3 regions of the Bradyrhizobium sp. UFLA05-89 genome follow, and region 1 is predicted to be linked to each of the others. Evidence: riboswitches for the same ligand, from Rfam matches in the RefSeq annotation. Region 1 holds a riboswitch; each other region holds the start of a gene.
What was found. A riboswitch is a leader RNA that binds a small molecule or an ion and turns the genes downstream of it on or off. The one in region 1 is predicted to bind cobalamin.
Positions count from the first base shown of each region.

Region 2: it holds a riboswitch for cobalamin, as region 1 does, so the genes downstream of both, SO139_RS10055 (ribonucleoside-diphosphate reductase subunit alpha) here and metE (5-methyltetrahydropteroyltriglutamate--homocysteine S-methyltransferase) in region 1, are expected to answer to the same signal.
Region 3: it holds a riboswitch for cobalamin, as region 1 does, so the genes downstream of both, metE (5-methyltetrahydropteroyltriglutamate--homocysteine S-methyltransferase) here and metE (5-methyltetrahydropteroyltriglutamate--homocysteine S-methyltransferase) in region 1, are expected to answer to the same signal.

Region 1 covers NZ_JBANBA010000044.1:508-5,720, reverse strand. The annotation lists gene prpC (bifunctional 2-methylcitrate synthase/citrate synthase) at 1-949, shown strand, start outside; gene prpB (methylisocitrate lyase) at 961-1,884, shown strand; cobalamin riboswitch at 1,918-2,142, shown strand; partial or broken gene metE (5-methyltetrahydropteroyltriglutamate--homocysteine S-methyltransferase) at 2,248-4,571, shown strand; gene SO139_RS22595 (hypothetical protein) at 4,615-4,818, shown strand; gene SO139_RS22590 (Rieske 2Fe-2S domain-containing protein) at 4,733-5,213, shown strand, end outside.
Region 2 covers NZ_JBANBA010000014.1:11,042-16,254, reverse strand. The annotation lists gene SO139_RS10070 (TonB-dependent receptor) at 1-97, shown strand, start outside; gene SO139_RS10065 (DUF6925 family protein) at 139-1,146, shown strand; gene SO139_RS10060 (hypothetical protein) at 1,209-1,790, shown strand; cobalamin riboswitch at 2,016-2,235, shown strand; gene SO139_RS10055 (ribonucleoside-diphosphate reductase subunit alpha) at 2,355-5,213, shown strand, end outside.
Region 3 covers NZ_JBANBA010000014.1:22,425-27,637, forward strand. The annotation lists gene SO139_RS10090 (MmgE/PrpD family protein) at 1-420, shown strand, start outside; gene prpC (bifunctional 2-methylcitrate synthase/citrate synthase) at 463-1,644, shown strand; gene prpB (methylisocitrate lyase) at 1,655-2,578, shown strand; cobalamin riboswitch at 2,612-2,835, shown strand; gene metE (5-methyltetrahydropteroyltriglutamate--homocysteine S-methyltransferase) at 2,943-5,213, shown strand, end outside.

The sequences.
Region 1 (5,213 bases):
GAAGGGCCTGCGCGGCCTGCCGAACGTCGTGAAGGCTGCCCTGGAGGCCCTCCCCGCCGCGGCGCATCCGATGGACGTTATGCGCAGCGGCGTCTCCACGCTCGGCTGCGTGCTGCCGGAAGCCTCCGATCACAATCATCCAGGCGCGCGCGACATCGCGGATCGCCTGATGGCCTCGCTCGGCTCGATGCTGCTCTACTGGCACCACTTCGCCCAGAATGGCCGGCGCGTCGACGTCGAGACCGACGACGACACGATCGGCGGACATTTCCTGCATCTTCTGCACGGCCGTAAGCCGTCGGACTCGCATGTCCGTGCCATGCATACCTCGCTCAACCTCTACGCCGAGCACGAGTTCAATGCCTCGACCTTCACCGCCCGCTCGATCGCCGGCACCGGAGCCGACATGTATTCGGCCATCACCGGCGCGATCGGCGCGCTGCGCGGGCCGAAGCATGGCGGCGCCAACGAGGTCGCATTCGAGGTGCAAAAGCGCTACGGTGACGTGGACGAGGCCGATGCTGACATCCGCCGCCGGATCGCCGCCAAGGAGGTCGTGATCGGGTTCGGCCACCCCGTCTATACGATCGCCGATCCCCGCAACAAGGTGATCAAGGAGGTCGCACGCCGCTTGTCGCACGAGGCAGGCTCGATGAAGATGTTCGAGATCGCCGACCGGATCGAAGCCGTGATGGCCGAGACCAAGAAGATGTTCGCAAATCTCGACTGGTTCAGTGCAGTGTCCTATCACATGATGGGGGTGCCGACCGCGATGTTCACACCACTGTTCGTGATCGCCCGCACGTCGGGGTGGGCTGCCCACGTCATCGAGCAGCGCATCGACAACAAGATCATCCGGCCGTCGGCAAATTATGTCGGCCCGGAGAACCTGATCTTCGTGCCGCTCGCACAACGCAGCGGATTGCGCTCGTCGATCCGCGCCGCCTGAGGAACTGCCAGATGCCCTATCTCGTTGCCGCCGATCTGCCACAAGAGGCCGCTGGCCTCCGCTTCCGCGCGTTGCTGAAGCGGCCAGGCATCCTGAGACTTCCCGGCGCACACAACGGCATGGCGGCGCTCCAGGCCAAGACAGCCGGCTTCGAGGGGCTGTATCTCTCGGGCGCTGCGATGACAGCATCGATGGGTCTGCCTGATCTCGGTATCATCACCGTGGATGAAGTCGCCTTCTTCATCCGCCAAATCGTCCGCGCATCGGGCCTGCCCCTTCTCGTCGACGCCGACACCGGCTACGGCGAGGCGCTCAACGTCATGCATGCCACGCGCGTGTTCGAAGATGCGGGCGCGGCCGCGCTTCATCTCGAAGACCAGGTCCTGCCGAAGAAATGCGGCCATCTGAACGACAAGAAGATCGCCGATGCACATGACATGGCGGCCAAGGTCGCAGCCGCGGCGAAAACCCGTCGCAATCTCGTGATCATCGCCAGGACTGATGCTGCCGCAAGCGAAGGCCTCGACGGGGCGGTCGCCCGCGCCAAGCTTTACATGGAAGCGGGGGCCGATGCGATCTTCCCCGAAGCGCTCAACACTGCCGAGATGTTCCGCGCCTTTGCCGAGCGCATGCCCGGCGTGCCTCTGCTCGCCAATATGACCGAGTTTGGAAAGACGCCGTTCTTCACAGCCGCGGAGTTCGAGGCGATGGGCTACGCCATGGTGATCTGGCCCGTGTCCTCGTTGCGCGTGGCAAACAAGGCGCAAGCAGAACTTTATGCTGCGATTTCGCGCGATGGTGGCACGCATAAGCTCGTCGACCGCATGCAGACGCGTGCGGAGCTCTACGCCACGATTGGACTGCACGACTACGAGGCACTGGATTCATCGATCGTAAGAACGGTCGTTCCGGCCGGTATGCCACAGCGCAAGTGAACGGCGAGAGGTTGACGGCACCCCATCGATGCAGATAATCGAAAACGTCGAGGTTCTCCGGGTCCCGCTTGATCTGGAGCTAAGAGGGAAGCCGGTGCGCTCCCGGTCCGTTCGGACTGAAGCAATGCCGGCGCTGCCCCCGCAACTGTAAGCGGCGAGCTCGCATCCAATCGTGTCACTGAAGCGAAAGCTTCGGGAAGGCCCGGGTGCAGGCGACGACCCGCGAGCCAGGAGACCTGCCCCGACAACATAATCGTCCACGGGCGGGGTGTCCCGGTGGTACGCCAAGCAGCTGCCGCATCTGCGGCTGCCCTGCCTGCGTCCGCCATGGCCTTTTGCCCCCACCACAATGGGGTTAAAGCTATGACTTCTCTTTCACTTCCAGTCGCAACACTCGGCACGCCCCGCATCGGGCCACGCCGCGAACTCAAGCTCGCGCTCGAAGGTTTTTGGGCCGGCAAGATCAGCGAGCAGCAGCTTCTCGAAGCCGCAGCCGGACTCCGTGCTGCCAACTGGGCACGCCAGAAATCGCTCGGCGCAACCATCATCCCGTCGAGCGATTTCTCGCTTTACGACCAGGTGCTCGACACCAGTGTCATGGTTGGCGCCATCCCCGATGCCTACGGCTGGAAGGGCGGCCTGGTCTCGCTCAAGACCTATTTCGCGATGGCACGCGGATCACAGGGCGACGCACACGACGCGAGTTGCGGTCACGCCCATCATGGCCATGGTGCAACAGCGCAGGAAATGACCAAGTGGTTCGACACCAACTACCACTACATGGTTCCGGAATTTCACAAGGGCCAGACCTTCAAGCTCTCCTCGCGCAAGGTGATCCAGGAGTACGATGAAGCCAAGGCGCTCGGCTATCAGACCCGTCCGGTGCTGGTCGGTCCCGTCACCTTCCTGAAGCTCGGCAAAAGCCATGACGCGGCGGTCGATCCGATCTCGCTGCTCGATGGCCTGCTGCCCGTCTATGTCGACGTTCTCCAGGAGCTCGCCAAGCGCGGCGCTGAATGGGTCCAGATCGACGAGCCTTGCCTAGTGCTCGATCTCAATGAGATCGAGCGGAACGCACTCCAGCGCGCCTATGCGCGCTTCGCCAAGGACGTGCCCAACGTCAAGATCATGCTCGCCACCTATTTCGGCGCGATTGGCGACAACCTTGCAACCGCTCTGGCGCTCCCGGTAGCCGGGCTGCACGTCGACCTGATCCGCGCGCCGCAGCAGCTGAGCCAGGTCGAATCCGGCGCCCGCGCCGACCTCGTGATCTCGCTCGGTGTCATCGACGGCCGTAACGTCTGGCGCTCCAACCTGTCGGCGCTGATCGACCGCTACAAGCCGATCATTGCCAGGCTCGGCGCCGGCCGCGTGCAGATCGCGCCGTCCTGTTCGCTGCTGCATACGCCGATCGATCTCGAGCTTGAGACCGGCCTCGATCCCGACGTCAAGAGCTGGCTTGCCTTCTCGGTGCAGAAGATCGCGGAGCTGTCCACGCTAGCGAGGGCCCTCGCAGGCGATGACAGCGTCGCCGATGCCCTCGCCGCTTCGGACAAGGCCGCGAAAGCCCGCCAGATCTCACCCAAGATCCACGACGCGGCGGTCGCCAAACGCATGGCGGCGATCGACGACGCCATGCGCCGTCGTACCAGCGCTTTTGCGAGCCGCGCGGAGATCCAACGCAAGCGCTTTGGCCTTCCGGCCTTCCCGACGACGACGATCGGCTCGTTCCCGCAGACCGCGGACGTGCGCAATGCCCGCGCCGCGCATGCCAAGGCAAGCTGACCGACGCACAGTACGAGCAGTTCCTCAAGGAGGAAACCGCCCGCACGGTGCGCTGGCAGGAGGAGATCGGGCTCGACGTGCTCGTCCATGGCGAGTTCGAACGCAACGACATGGTGCAGTATTTTGGCGAGCAGCTCTCCGGCTTCGTCTTCACCCGGTATGGCTGGGTGCAGTCCTACGGCTCCCGCTACGTCCGCCCGCCGATCCTGTTCGGCGATGTCTCGCGGACAATGACGGTCGACTGGTGGCGCTATTCGCAGTCGCTGACGAAGAAGCCGATGAAGGCGATGCTCACCGGGCCGGTGACGATCCTGAACTGGTCATTCGTGCGCGACGATCTTCCGCGGAGCGACACCTGCCGGCAGATCGCGCTCGCGATCCGCGACGAGGTTACCGACCTCGAACAGGCCGGAGCGACCATGATCCAGATCGATGAAGCCGCGCTTCGGGAGGGTCTGCCGCTGCGTCATTCCGAGTGGAACACCTATCTCGACTGGGCCGTGGAGAGCTTCCGCATCTGCTCGACCGGCGTCGCAGACGCCACGCAGATCCACACCCACATGTGCTATTCGGAGTTCAACGCCATCATCGACGCGATTGCGGCCATGGACGCCGACGTCATCTCGATCGAGACGTCGCGCTCGAAGATGGAGCTGCTCGATGCTTTCACCAGCTTCAAATATCCGAACGACATCGGCCCGGGCGTCTACGATATCCACTCGCCGCGCGTCCCCGAGACCAGCGAGATGCGGGATCTCATCACGCTGGCCCGGAAGCGACTGTCGGACTCGCAGCTCTGGATCAATCCCGATTGCGGCCTGAAGACCCGCAAATGGGAAGAAGTTCGACCTGCACTCGTCAACATGGTCGCCGCCGCACGCGAATTGCGCAAGGCGTCTTGATGCCGACGTAGCCTTACCTCCCGTTCCTGCACGGAGACTGCCGATGCGCTTCTGGATCAAATGCACCCGTTTTGGCGGCGGCAAGCCCTATCACGTCAATTTCTCGTTAATCGGCGGGATGTGGCGCGATGGCGACAAGACGATGCTGGAGTTCGTCGGCAGTGGGGAGCAGCGGATCGAGGTTCGGGAGACTCCTGAAGAGATCCTCGCCATCCACCTCGGTACATCGGAGGTGTCCGCTTCGTGAAGCCGGTAACGAACCCGCCGGCATCGGCGCAAGTCCGGTGTCGGCCGACCTTCGGAAGATCGGCTCGCACCCCGAACACCGGTATCGCCTGGCGTGGTCGCATGAGGTGAATCGCGGATCTGCCTTTGCTTCCTCGTTTGCGGGCGAGCCCATCGTCATTGTTCGCGCCGACAATGGCGATCTGTTTGCGCTGGAAGATCGCTGCGCCCACCGGTGGGTTCCGCTGTCGAAGGGCGTTGTCAGGAATTGCCACCTGCACTGCTGCTATCACGGCAGGAGCTACGACTCCTCGGGTCGCTGCGGGTCGCTGCGTCGACGTTCCCTATCTCGGCAAGGGCTTCCCAACGGCGTGCGCGCCTATCCGTGCTGCGAGCTGGATGGCGTCGTGCTGGTAT
Region 2 (5,213 bases), on a different contig from region 1:
CGACTATGCGATCGCGAGTACCTTCACCGACGGGCGGTTCAGCGCCTATCCGCTTCCCGGCCGCACCTATCTCTTGAAGGCTGGCGCGACTTTCTAGTCTAAGGGCCGCGCCAGAGGTCGCGCGGCGAGGGATCTCGGATGACGGCAGCCGGAGTGATGGACGTCCTTGCCGGTCAGCTTGCTGACGTTGAGGCGGGCTGGAGTGTGGGCACTTTCGGGGCGATCGCCGAGTTCACACGCGATCAGGCCGAGCCGGCCGATCTGCGTTGCGACGAGGCGATGATCAGTATCGTCACGGACAAGGGCGGGATTCAAATCCTGTCAACGCCAAAGCTGCGCCTGTTCGCCTCGGAATCGCCGACGAGCGAGAGCTGGAGTCATCGCGTGGCGCTGTGTCTTCCGCTTGGCTCGTGTGGGATGCACGGGCGTACCACGTTGACGGAGGTCGGAGCCGACGACGATGCTCTGCGAGGCAGGGATCGCAGCGGCATCCTGTTTGATCTCGGCCTTGGCACATTGCAGATCGACGCTTGCATTCGCATAGCAGATCGGCACGTCGTTGCGGCGCTCCGTGAAAGAGTCGGCCGATCGGTGTTTGCGCCGGGGAACGATGCGATGCGCATCATTCTCGCTGCCAATCCGCACCGCGTTTTCATCAGCCGAGTCGGGCGGGCCGAGGTGTTCCAGCCGATCCCGCCACCTGATGGTCGCAGTCCCGACGGGCCACACACGCATGTCCTGCCGAAGCTGCTTGCGCATGGTCGGACGCACGCGGCAACGGAGCCGGTTCCGGACGGCTGGGTTCCCTGCGCCCATTTCTATCCGGCGCATCCGCTTCGCGATCAATTCGGTCGAAAGCATGAATTTCGGACGCAACATCAAGCGGCATTCCAGACCTTCCTTGAGCAATATGGCGAGCCGGGGTCCGTCGCGCTCAAGCGAGACATCATGGCGGCCGTGATGGCGGGGCGAGACCCTGATGCGCTGACCGTTCGGAACGACCGCCTCGGCCGCGCGACCGTTCGGGTGACGCTTCGGCAGTTGGCCGCGGCCGGACCGCTGTCGCAGACGATCATCGAATGGCTCGCCGCGTATGACCGGATCGACCTTGCCGAGCCCGAAAATCCCATGGATGCCCTTCACTGACCGCCAAAAGGCTGTCCCGCAGCAACAGATGTCGCTACAATTGCAGGAGAGGAGATTTTCCAATGGCCTTCAACGTTCTGCCCGCCGCCGCTGACGGCTTTCGTTTGCACCCGGTTGAGCCGCGCAACGCTCCGATGTTCGCCTTCGGTCTGCTGGTGACGGCCTGTGCGCTGGCAAGCTTCGTATTTGCCTGCGCGACTCCGTTTGCGGCCTTCGCAGTCGTTGCAGCCGCGTTGTTGCGGTTGCGTCCGGCACTCCTCGTCGTCACGGGTGCATGGCTGGTCAATCAGGCGATCGGATTTGGCGTGCTGCACTATCCGGTCGATGCCAACACGATCGCCTGGGGCTTCGCGATCGGGGCAGCGGCGCTCGCCGCTACCGCTGTCTCGTCAGCCATTCTCGGTGCGCTCCCGCAGAACCACACGGCTGTGGTTCTGGCGGTCACGTTGGTTTGTGCCTACGCGGCCTATGAGCTCACTCTGTTCGCCATGACGCCGTTCCTGGGCGGCGAGGGCGCCTTCACTCTCGCCATAGTGACACGGATTGGGCTGCGCAGCGCCGCCTGGTTGGTCGGTCTTGTTGCAGCCTGCGAGATCGTTCGCCTGCTCAATCCGCTTGGGCGGCGACGCGCGATTTCGACGTGAACGACGAAGGCGGCGACGCGACGACCTCCGTTCGGTTGCTCCCGCCTGATTCGCCAAGCACGATGAATTGGCATTCCCCATTCCCCGCGAAAACCCCGTAACGGAACTGATTGCGCGCAGCCGCCGAATCGCGGGATGTCGGTGGATAGCTGTGAAATTCCCGCATTCCACAGACAAAAACCGGCCGACGCGTTAATCGATCATTGACACTTCGCCGCGAATATCACCACATATGGGTGTCACGGTTCCGCTGGATCGCAAGATTTAGTGGCTAAGAGGGAAGCCGGTGAACCGCGCCTGAGGTGCGGAATTCCGGCGCTGCCCCCGCAACTGTCAGCAGCGAGCTGCTCCCAAACAATCGTCACTGGTGCCTGTTCGCGCCGGGAAGACGGGGAGAAAGCTATGACCTGCGAGCCAGGAGACCTGCCGCGACGCAACTGAACGTCCACGGGCGGGGTGTCCCGGCGGTCGCTTGCATGCGCCGTCGGCACTCCGTTGCCGGCGTTTCTGCAGCGTCCTCGTCTTGCCCCGCTCAAACATAACGCGCGCATCACGGGGCCCTTGATGTCTACCAATATGCACCACGCGGAGACTGTCTCCGCTCCCATCATCCAGTTGCGTCCAGAGTCGCTCGCTGCCGTTCCCAGCGAGCCCGCCATGCAGATCATCCGCCGCAACGGCAAGGTCACCCCGTTCGACCAGGCGAAGATCGCGGTCGCGATGACCAAGGCCTTCCTCGCCGTGGAAGGAAACACCGCGGTCGCTTCACGCCGCGTCCACGAGAGCGTCGAGCAACTGACTGCGGAAGTGGTCGCGGCATTGCACCGTCGTGCCGGCGAGGGCCGCACCTTCCACATCGAGGACGTCCAGGATCAGGTCGAGCTTGCGTTGATGCGCAGCGAGCACCACAAGGTGGCCCGCGCCTACGTGCTGTATCGCGATGAACGTACCCGCCAGCGTGCGGAGGAAGCTGCTGCTCATCAGGCCGTGCCCGTCGCTGCCCCAGCACTCCACGTTACGCTTGCCGACGGTTCGCGCGTCGGTCTCGACAGCAAGCGCCTCGCGCTGATCGTCGGCGAAGCCTGCGCCGGGCTCGACGGTGTCTCCGCTGCGCCCGTGCTCGCCGAAACCACGCGCAATCTCTACGATGGCATCAGCCAGGACGAACTGGCGCTGGCCTCGATCATGGCCGCCCGCACGCTGGTCGAGCAGGAGCCGAACTACGCCTATGTCAGTGCGCGCCTGCTGCTCGACAAGCTCCGCGGCGAGGTGCTGTCCTACGTCCACAGCGTGCCGACATCCGCTTCACAGGCGGACATGGTGACGCGCTATGCCGAATACTTCCCGGCCTATGTGAAGACCGGCATCGCCGCCGAGTTGCTCGATCCCGAGCTCGCCCGCTTCGATCTCGGTCGGATCGCGGCGGCGCTGAAGCCCGAGCGCGATCTGAACTTCCAGTTCCTCGGCCTCCAGACGCTCTACGACCGCTACTTCCTGCATGAGCATGGCAAGCGGATCGAGCTGCCGCAGGCCTTCTTCATGCGCGTGGCCATGGGCCTGGCGGTGCGCGAGATTGACCGCGAAGCCAAGGCGATCGAGTTCTACGATTTGCTGTCGTCGTTCGACTTCATGGCCTCGACTCCGACGCTGTTCAACTCGGGCACGCTGCGCCCGCAGCTCTCGTCCTGCTTCCTCACCACCGTCTCCGACGACCTCGACGGTATTTTCAAGTCGATCAAGGACAATGCGCTGCTGGCAAAATATTCGGGCGGCCTCGGTAACGACTGGACGCCGGTGCGCGGTCTCGGCGCCCATATCAAGGGCACCAACGGCGAGAGCCAGGGCATCATCCCGTTCCTGAAGGTCGCCAACGACACTGCGATCGCCGTCAACCAAGGCGGCAAGCGCAAGGGCGCGGTCTGCGCCTATCTCGAAACCTGGCACGTCGACATCGAGGAGTTCCTCGATCTGCGGAAGAACACCGGCGACGACCGCCGCCGCACCCACGACATGAACACCGCCAATTGGGTGCCGGACTTGTTCATGCAGCGCGTCGATGCCGACGGCGAGTGGACGCTGTTCTCGCCGGACGAGACGCCCGATTTGCACGACCGCTACGGCGAGGCGTTCAAGTCGGCTTACGAGGCTTATGAAGCCAAGGCGAAGGCCGGCGGCATGCGGGTGTCCAAGACGGTCCGCGCGACCGATCTGTGGCGCCGCATGCTGACCATGGTGTTCGAGACCGGTCATCCCTGGATCACCTTCAAGGATCCCTGCAATTTGCGCTCGCCGCAGCGGCACATGGGCGTGATCCACTCGTCGAACCTCTGCACCGAGATCACCCTGAACACCTCGGGCGACGAGGTCGCGGTCTGCAATCTCGGCTCCATCAACATGCTCGCCCATGTTGGGTCCAATGGTCTTGACCAGGCCAAGCTGAAGCGGACGGTGACATCAGCGGTGCGGATGCTCGACAACGTCATCGACATCAACTTCTACACCATCCCGGAGGCGCGCCGCTCCAACATGCGCCACCGGCCGGTCGGCCTCGGCTTGATGGGCTTCCAGGAGGCGCTTCAGGTTCAGCGCATCCCGATCGCGTCGGACGCGGCCGTGGCGTTCGCCGACACCAGTATGGAAGCGATCTCTTACCACGCCATCGAAGCATCGTCGGATCTCGCCGCCGAGCGTGGCCGTTATCCGAGCTTCGAGGGCTCGCTGTGGTCGAAGGGCATTTTGCCGCTCGACTCCATCCAGTTCGTCGCCGACGCCCGTGGCGGCCTCGACGCCGACCGCTCTTCGACGCTCGACTGGGACCACCTGCGCAACAAGGTCACCTCCCGCGGCATGCGCAACTCGAACGTCATGGCGATCGCCCCGACCGCGACGATCTCAAACATCTGCGGTGTCTCGCAGTCGATCGAGCCGAACTACCAGAACCTGTTCGTCAAATCGAACATGTCCGGCGACTTTACGGTCGTGAACGAGTTCCTGGTCCGCGACCTGAAGGCGAGGGGACTGTGGGACGAGGTGATGGTCTCCGACCTCAAATATTTCGACGGCAGCGTCGGCCAGATCGACCGCGTTCCTGACGATCTCAAGGCGCTCTACGCCACCGCCTTCGAGATCGACAGTGCCTGGCTGATCGAGGCGGCCGCGCGCCGGCAGAAATGGATCGACCAGTCGCAGTCGCTCAACCTCTACATCGCCAATCCCTCCGGCAAGAAGCTCGATACGCTTTACCGGCTGGCCTGGCGGCGCGGCCTGAAGACGACCTATTACCTGCGCTCGCGCAGCGCCACGCATGTCGAAAAATCGACGCTGAAGGGCACCGACGGCAAGCTCAACGCGGTGTCGGCATCGGGCGGCGCCTCGCACGCGCCGATCATGATCCCGGCCGCGGCGGCGCCCGATCTCGACGGC
Region 3 (5,213 bases), on a different contig from region 1:
AAGTCCTATGCGCCCGAACGTGCTAATCGGCCCGAGACGGTCGCCTTGTGGCACAAGATCTCGACGATCGAGGACCCGCAATGGACCCAGCGCTATCACAGCCATGATCCCAAGCAGAAGGCGTTCGGCGGCCGCGTGGTCGTGACGTTGAAGGGCGGCTCGATTGTCAGCGACGAACTGGCCGTAGCCGACGCCCACCCGCTCGGCGCCCGTCCTTTTGCCCGGCCGCAATATGTCACGAAGTTCCGCAGTCTCGCCGATGGCGTCATCGCACCGCAGGAGCAGGAGCGCTTCCTTGGCCTCGTCGAGCGCCTGCCGGAGCTGAAAGCAGTCGACCTCGTCGGACTCACGTTCACCGTCGATGCCTCGCAACTCGGCCCGAAAGGATCGAGCGGCATCTTCGACTGGTCCGGCTGCTAGCGCCCTCAACACAGCTCTCACGCAATTTCGGGGATTGCCATCATGACGAATGAAGCTCCTTCAAAGCCGACGCCCAAGAAGTCGGTCGCACTATCAGGCATCGTCGCCGGCAACACGGCGCTCTGCACCGTCGGCCGTACCGGCAACGATTTGCATTATCGCGGCTATGACATTCTCGACGTCGCGGAAACCTGCGAGTTCGAGGAGATCGCCTATCTTCTCGTGCACGGCAGCCTGCCGACGCCGGCCGAGCTCGCCGCCTACAAAGCCAAGCTGAAGGGCTTGCGCGGTCTGCCCAATGCCGTGCGAGCGACGCTAGAGGCGCTGCCGGCCGCGGCGCATCCGATGGACGTCATGCGCAGCGGCGTCTCGACGCTGGGCTGCGTGCTGCCGGAGGCCTCCGATCACAATCATCCGGGCGCGCGCGACATTGCCGATCGCCTGATGGCTTCGCTCGGCTCGATGCTGCTCTACTGGCACCATTTCGCTCAGAACGGCCGCCGCGTTGACGTCGAGACCGACGACCAGACCATCGGCGGTCACTTCCTGCACCTTCTGCACGGGCGCAAGCCGTCGGACTCCCATGTCCGCGCCATGCACACCTCGCTCAATCTCTACGCGGAGCACGAATTCAACGCGTCCACCTTCACGGCGCGTTCGATCGCCGGCACTGGCGCAGACATGTACTCCGCCATCACCGGCGCCATCGGTGCGCTGCGCGGACCCAAGCACGGCGGCGCCAACGAGGTCGCCTTTGAGGTGCAGAAGCGCTATGCCGACGTCGAGGAAGCCGATGCCGACATCCGCCGGCGGATTGCGGCCAAGGAGGTCGTCATCGGATTCGGCCACCCCGTCTACACGATCGCCGATCCGCGCAACAAGGTGATCAAGGAGGTCGCCCGCCGCCTGTCGCGCGATGCAGGCGCAATGAAGATGTTCGAGATCGCGAACCGGATCGAGGCGGTGATGGCCGAGACCAAGAAGATGTTCGCCAATCTCGACTGGTTCAGCGCCGTCTCCTACCACATGATGGGCGTGCCGACCGCGATGTTCACGCCGCTGTTCGTGATCGCCCGCACGTCTGGATGGGCCGCCCATATCATCGAGCAGCGCATCGACAACAAGATCATCCGTCCCTCCGCCAACTATGTCGGTCCGGAGAATTTGACTTTCGTGCCGCTCGACCAGCGCAGCGGCCTGCGCCCGTCGGTTCGTGCCGCCTGAAGGATCAGAGATGCCGTATCTCATCGCCGCCGATCTACCTCGTGAATCCGCCGGCAACCGCTTTCGCGCATTGTTGAAGCAGCCCGGCATCCTGAAGCTGCCGGGCGCCCATAACGGCATGGCGGCGCTCCAGGCCAGAGCCGCCGGGTTCGAGGGGCTTTATCTGTCGGGCGCAGCCATGACGGCGTCGATGGGACTGCCGGATCTCGGCATCATCACCGTGGATGAAGTTGCCTTCTTCATCCGGCAAATCGCCCGCGCATCGTGCCTGCCTTTGCTCGTCGACGCCGACACCGGCTACGGCGAGGCATTGAATGTCATGCACGCAACCCGCGTGTTCGAGGACGCCGGTGCCGGCGCACTTCATCTCGAAGACCAGATCCTGCCGAAGAAATGCGGCCATCTGAACGACAAGAAGATCGCCGACGCGCATGACATGGCGGCCAAGGTCGCGGCTGCATCGAAAGCGCGCCGCGATCTCGTGATCATCGCCCGGACCGATGCGGCCGCAAGCGAAGGTCTCGACGGAGCGGTCGCCCGCGCAAAGCTCTACATGGAGGCAGGCGCAGACGCGATCTTCCCGGAAGCGCTTAATACAGCCGACATGTTTCGCACTTTCGCCCAACGCATGCCCGGCGTGCCGCTCCTCGCCAACATGACGGAATTTGGAAAGACTCCATTTTTCACGGCCGCTGAGTTCGAAGCCATGGGCTACGCAATGGTGATCTGGCCCGTTTCGTCGTTGCGAATGGCCAACAAGGCCCAGGCAGACCTCTATGCCGCAATTTCGCGTGATGGCGGCACGCATAAGGTCGTTGACCGCATGCAGACGCGTGCGGAACTCTATGCGACAATTGGATTACAAGTCTACGAAGCTCTCGATTCATCGATCGTCCAAACGATCGTTCCAGCCGGTATGCCACAGCGGAAGTGATCTTCGAGAGGTTGACGTCACCCCTCTCTTGCAGATAATCGAAGCCGTCGAGGTTCTCCGGGTCCCGCTTGATCCGGAGCTAAGAGGGAAGCCGGTGCGCTCCTGGTTCACTTGAACCGAAGCAATGCCGGCGCTGCCCCCGCAACTGTAAGCGGTGAGCCCGCATCCATCAGTGTCACTGAAGCGAAAGCTTCGGGAAGGCCGGATGCAGGCGATGACCCGCGAGCCAGGAGACCTGCCCCGACAACATAATCGTCCACGGGCGGGGTGTCCCGGTGGTGCGCCAAGCAGCTGCCGCTTCTGCGCGGCACTCCTGCCAGCGTCCGCCATGGCCTTTTGCCCCCACCACAATGGGGTTAAAGCTATGACTTCTCTTTCACTTCCAATTGCAACGCTCGGCGCGCCCCGTATCGGGCCGCGCCGCGAACTCAAACTCGCGCTCGAAGGCTTCTGGGCCGGCAAGATCAGCGAGCAACAGCTTCTTGATACCGCGGCCGGGCTTCGTGCCGCCAACTGGGCGCGCCAGAAATCGCTCGGTGCCACGATCGTTCCTTCGAACGACTTCTCGCTCTACGACCAGGTGCTCGATACCAGCGTGATGGTCGGCGCCATTCCGGAGGCTTACGGCTGGACCGGCGGTGCCGTCTCGCTCAAGACCTACTTCGCGATGGCGCGCGGCTCGCAAGGCGATGGTCACGACGCGAGCTGCGGCCACGCCCATCACGGTCATGGCGCAACCGCGCAGGAGATGACCAAGTGGTTCGACACCAACTACCACTACATGGTTCCCGAATTTCGTAAGGGCCAGACATTCAAACTCTCGTCTCGCAAGGCGATCGAGGAGTATGACGAGGCAAAAGCACTCGGCTATCAGACACGCCCGGTGCTGGTCGGTCCCGTTACTTTCCTGAAGCTCGGCAAAAGCCATGACGCCGGCTTCGATCCGGTTTCGCTGCTCGACGGCCTCGTGCCCGTTTATGTCGAGGTTCTCAAGGAATTGGCCCAGCGTGGCGCCGATTGGGTCCAGATCGACGAGCCCTGCCTGGTGCTTGATCTCGACGACGCGGCGCGAAACGCACTCCAGCGCGCCTATGCGCAGTTCGCAAAGGAAGTCCCTGGCATCAAGATCATGCTCGCCACGTATTTCGGCGCGCTAGGCGACAATCTCGCGACCGCTTTGGCGTTGCCCGTCGCCGGTCTCCACGTCGATCTCGTCCGTGCACCTCAGCAACTGGCCCAGATCGAGGCGGGCGCCCGTGCCGATCTCGTGATCTCTCTCGGCGTCATCGACGGCCGCAACGTCTGGCGTTCCAACCTCTCGGCACTGGTCGATCGTTTCAAGCCCACCGTCGCAAAGTTCGGCAACGATCGTGTTCAGATCGCGCCCACCTGCTCGCTCCTGCACACGCCAATCGATCTCGAGCTCGAGACCGATCTCGATCCGGACGTGAAGAGTTGGCTCGCCTTCTCGGTCCAGAAGATCGCCGAGCTTGCGACCGTGGCGAAGGCGCTGGCCGGCGACAAGAGTGTCGCGGATGCCCTTGCCGCATCCGACCTTGCGGCAACCGCACGCAAGACGTCACCGAAGATCCACGATGCGAGCGTTGCCAAGCGGATGGCTGCGATCGACGATGCCATGCGTCGTCGCACCAGCGCTTTCGAGAGCCGTGCGGCCGTTCAGCGCAAGCGCTTCGAACTGCCCGCCTTCCCGACCACCACGATCGGTTCGTTCCCACAAACCGCTGACGTCCGCAACGCCCGTGCAGCGCACGCGAAGGGCAAGCTAACCGATGCGCAGTACGAGCAGTTCCTCCGTGAGGAAACCGCCCGCACCGTGCGCTGGCAGGAAGAGATCGGTCTCGACGTGCTCGTGCACGGCGAATTCGAGCGCAACGACATGGTGCAGTATTTCGGCGAGCAGCTCTCCGGCTTCGTGTTCACCAAATACGGCTGGGTGCAGTCCTACGGCTCCCGCTACGTCCGTCCGCCGATCCTGTTCGGGGACGTCTCGCGGCCGAAGCCGATGACGGTCGAATGGTGGCGTTATTCGCAGTCGCTGACCAAGAAGCCGATGAAGGCGATGCTCACGGGGCCGGTGACGATCCTGAACTGGTCGTTCGTCCGTGACGATATGCCACGCAGCGAAGCCTGCCGTCAGATCGCGCTCGCGATCCGCGACGAGGTGACGGACCTCGAAAAGGCCGGCGCAACGATGATCCAGATTGACGAAGCCGCCCTGCGCGAGGGCCTGCCGCTCCGCCATTCCGAGTGGAAGACCTATCTCGATTGGGCGGTGGAGAGCTTCCGCATCTGTTCGACGGGCGTCGCCGATGCCACGCAGATCCACACTCATATGTGCTACTCGGAGTTCAACGCCATTATCGACGCGATTGCGGCGATGGACGCCGACGTTATCTCGATCGAGACGTCGCGTTCGAAGATGGAGCTGCTCGATGCGTTCACCGGATTCAAATACCCGAACGACATCGGCCCCGGCGTCTACGACATCCACTCGCCGCGCGTCCCCGAAACCAGCGAGATGAAGGATCTCATGACGCTGGCCCGGAAGCGGCTGTCGGACTCGCAGCTCTGGATCAATCCGGACTGCGGCCTGAAGACGCGCAAATGGGAGGAA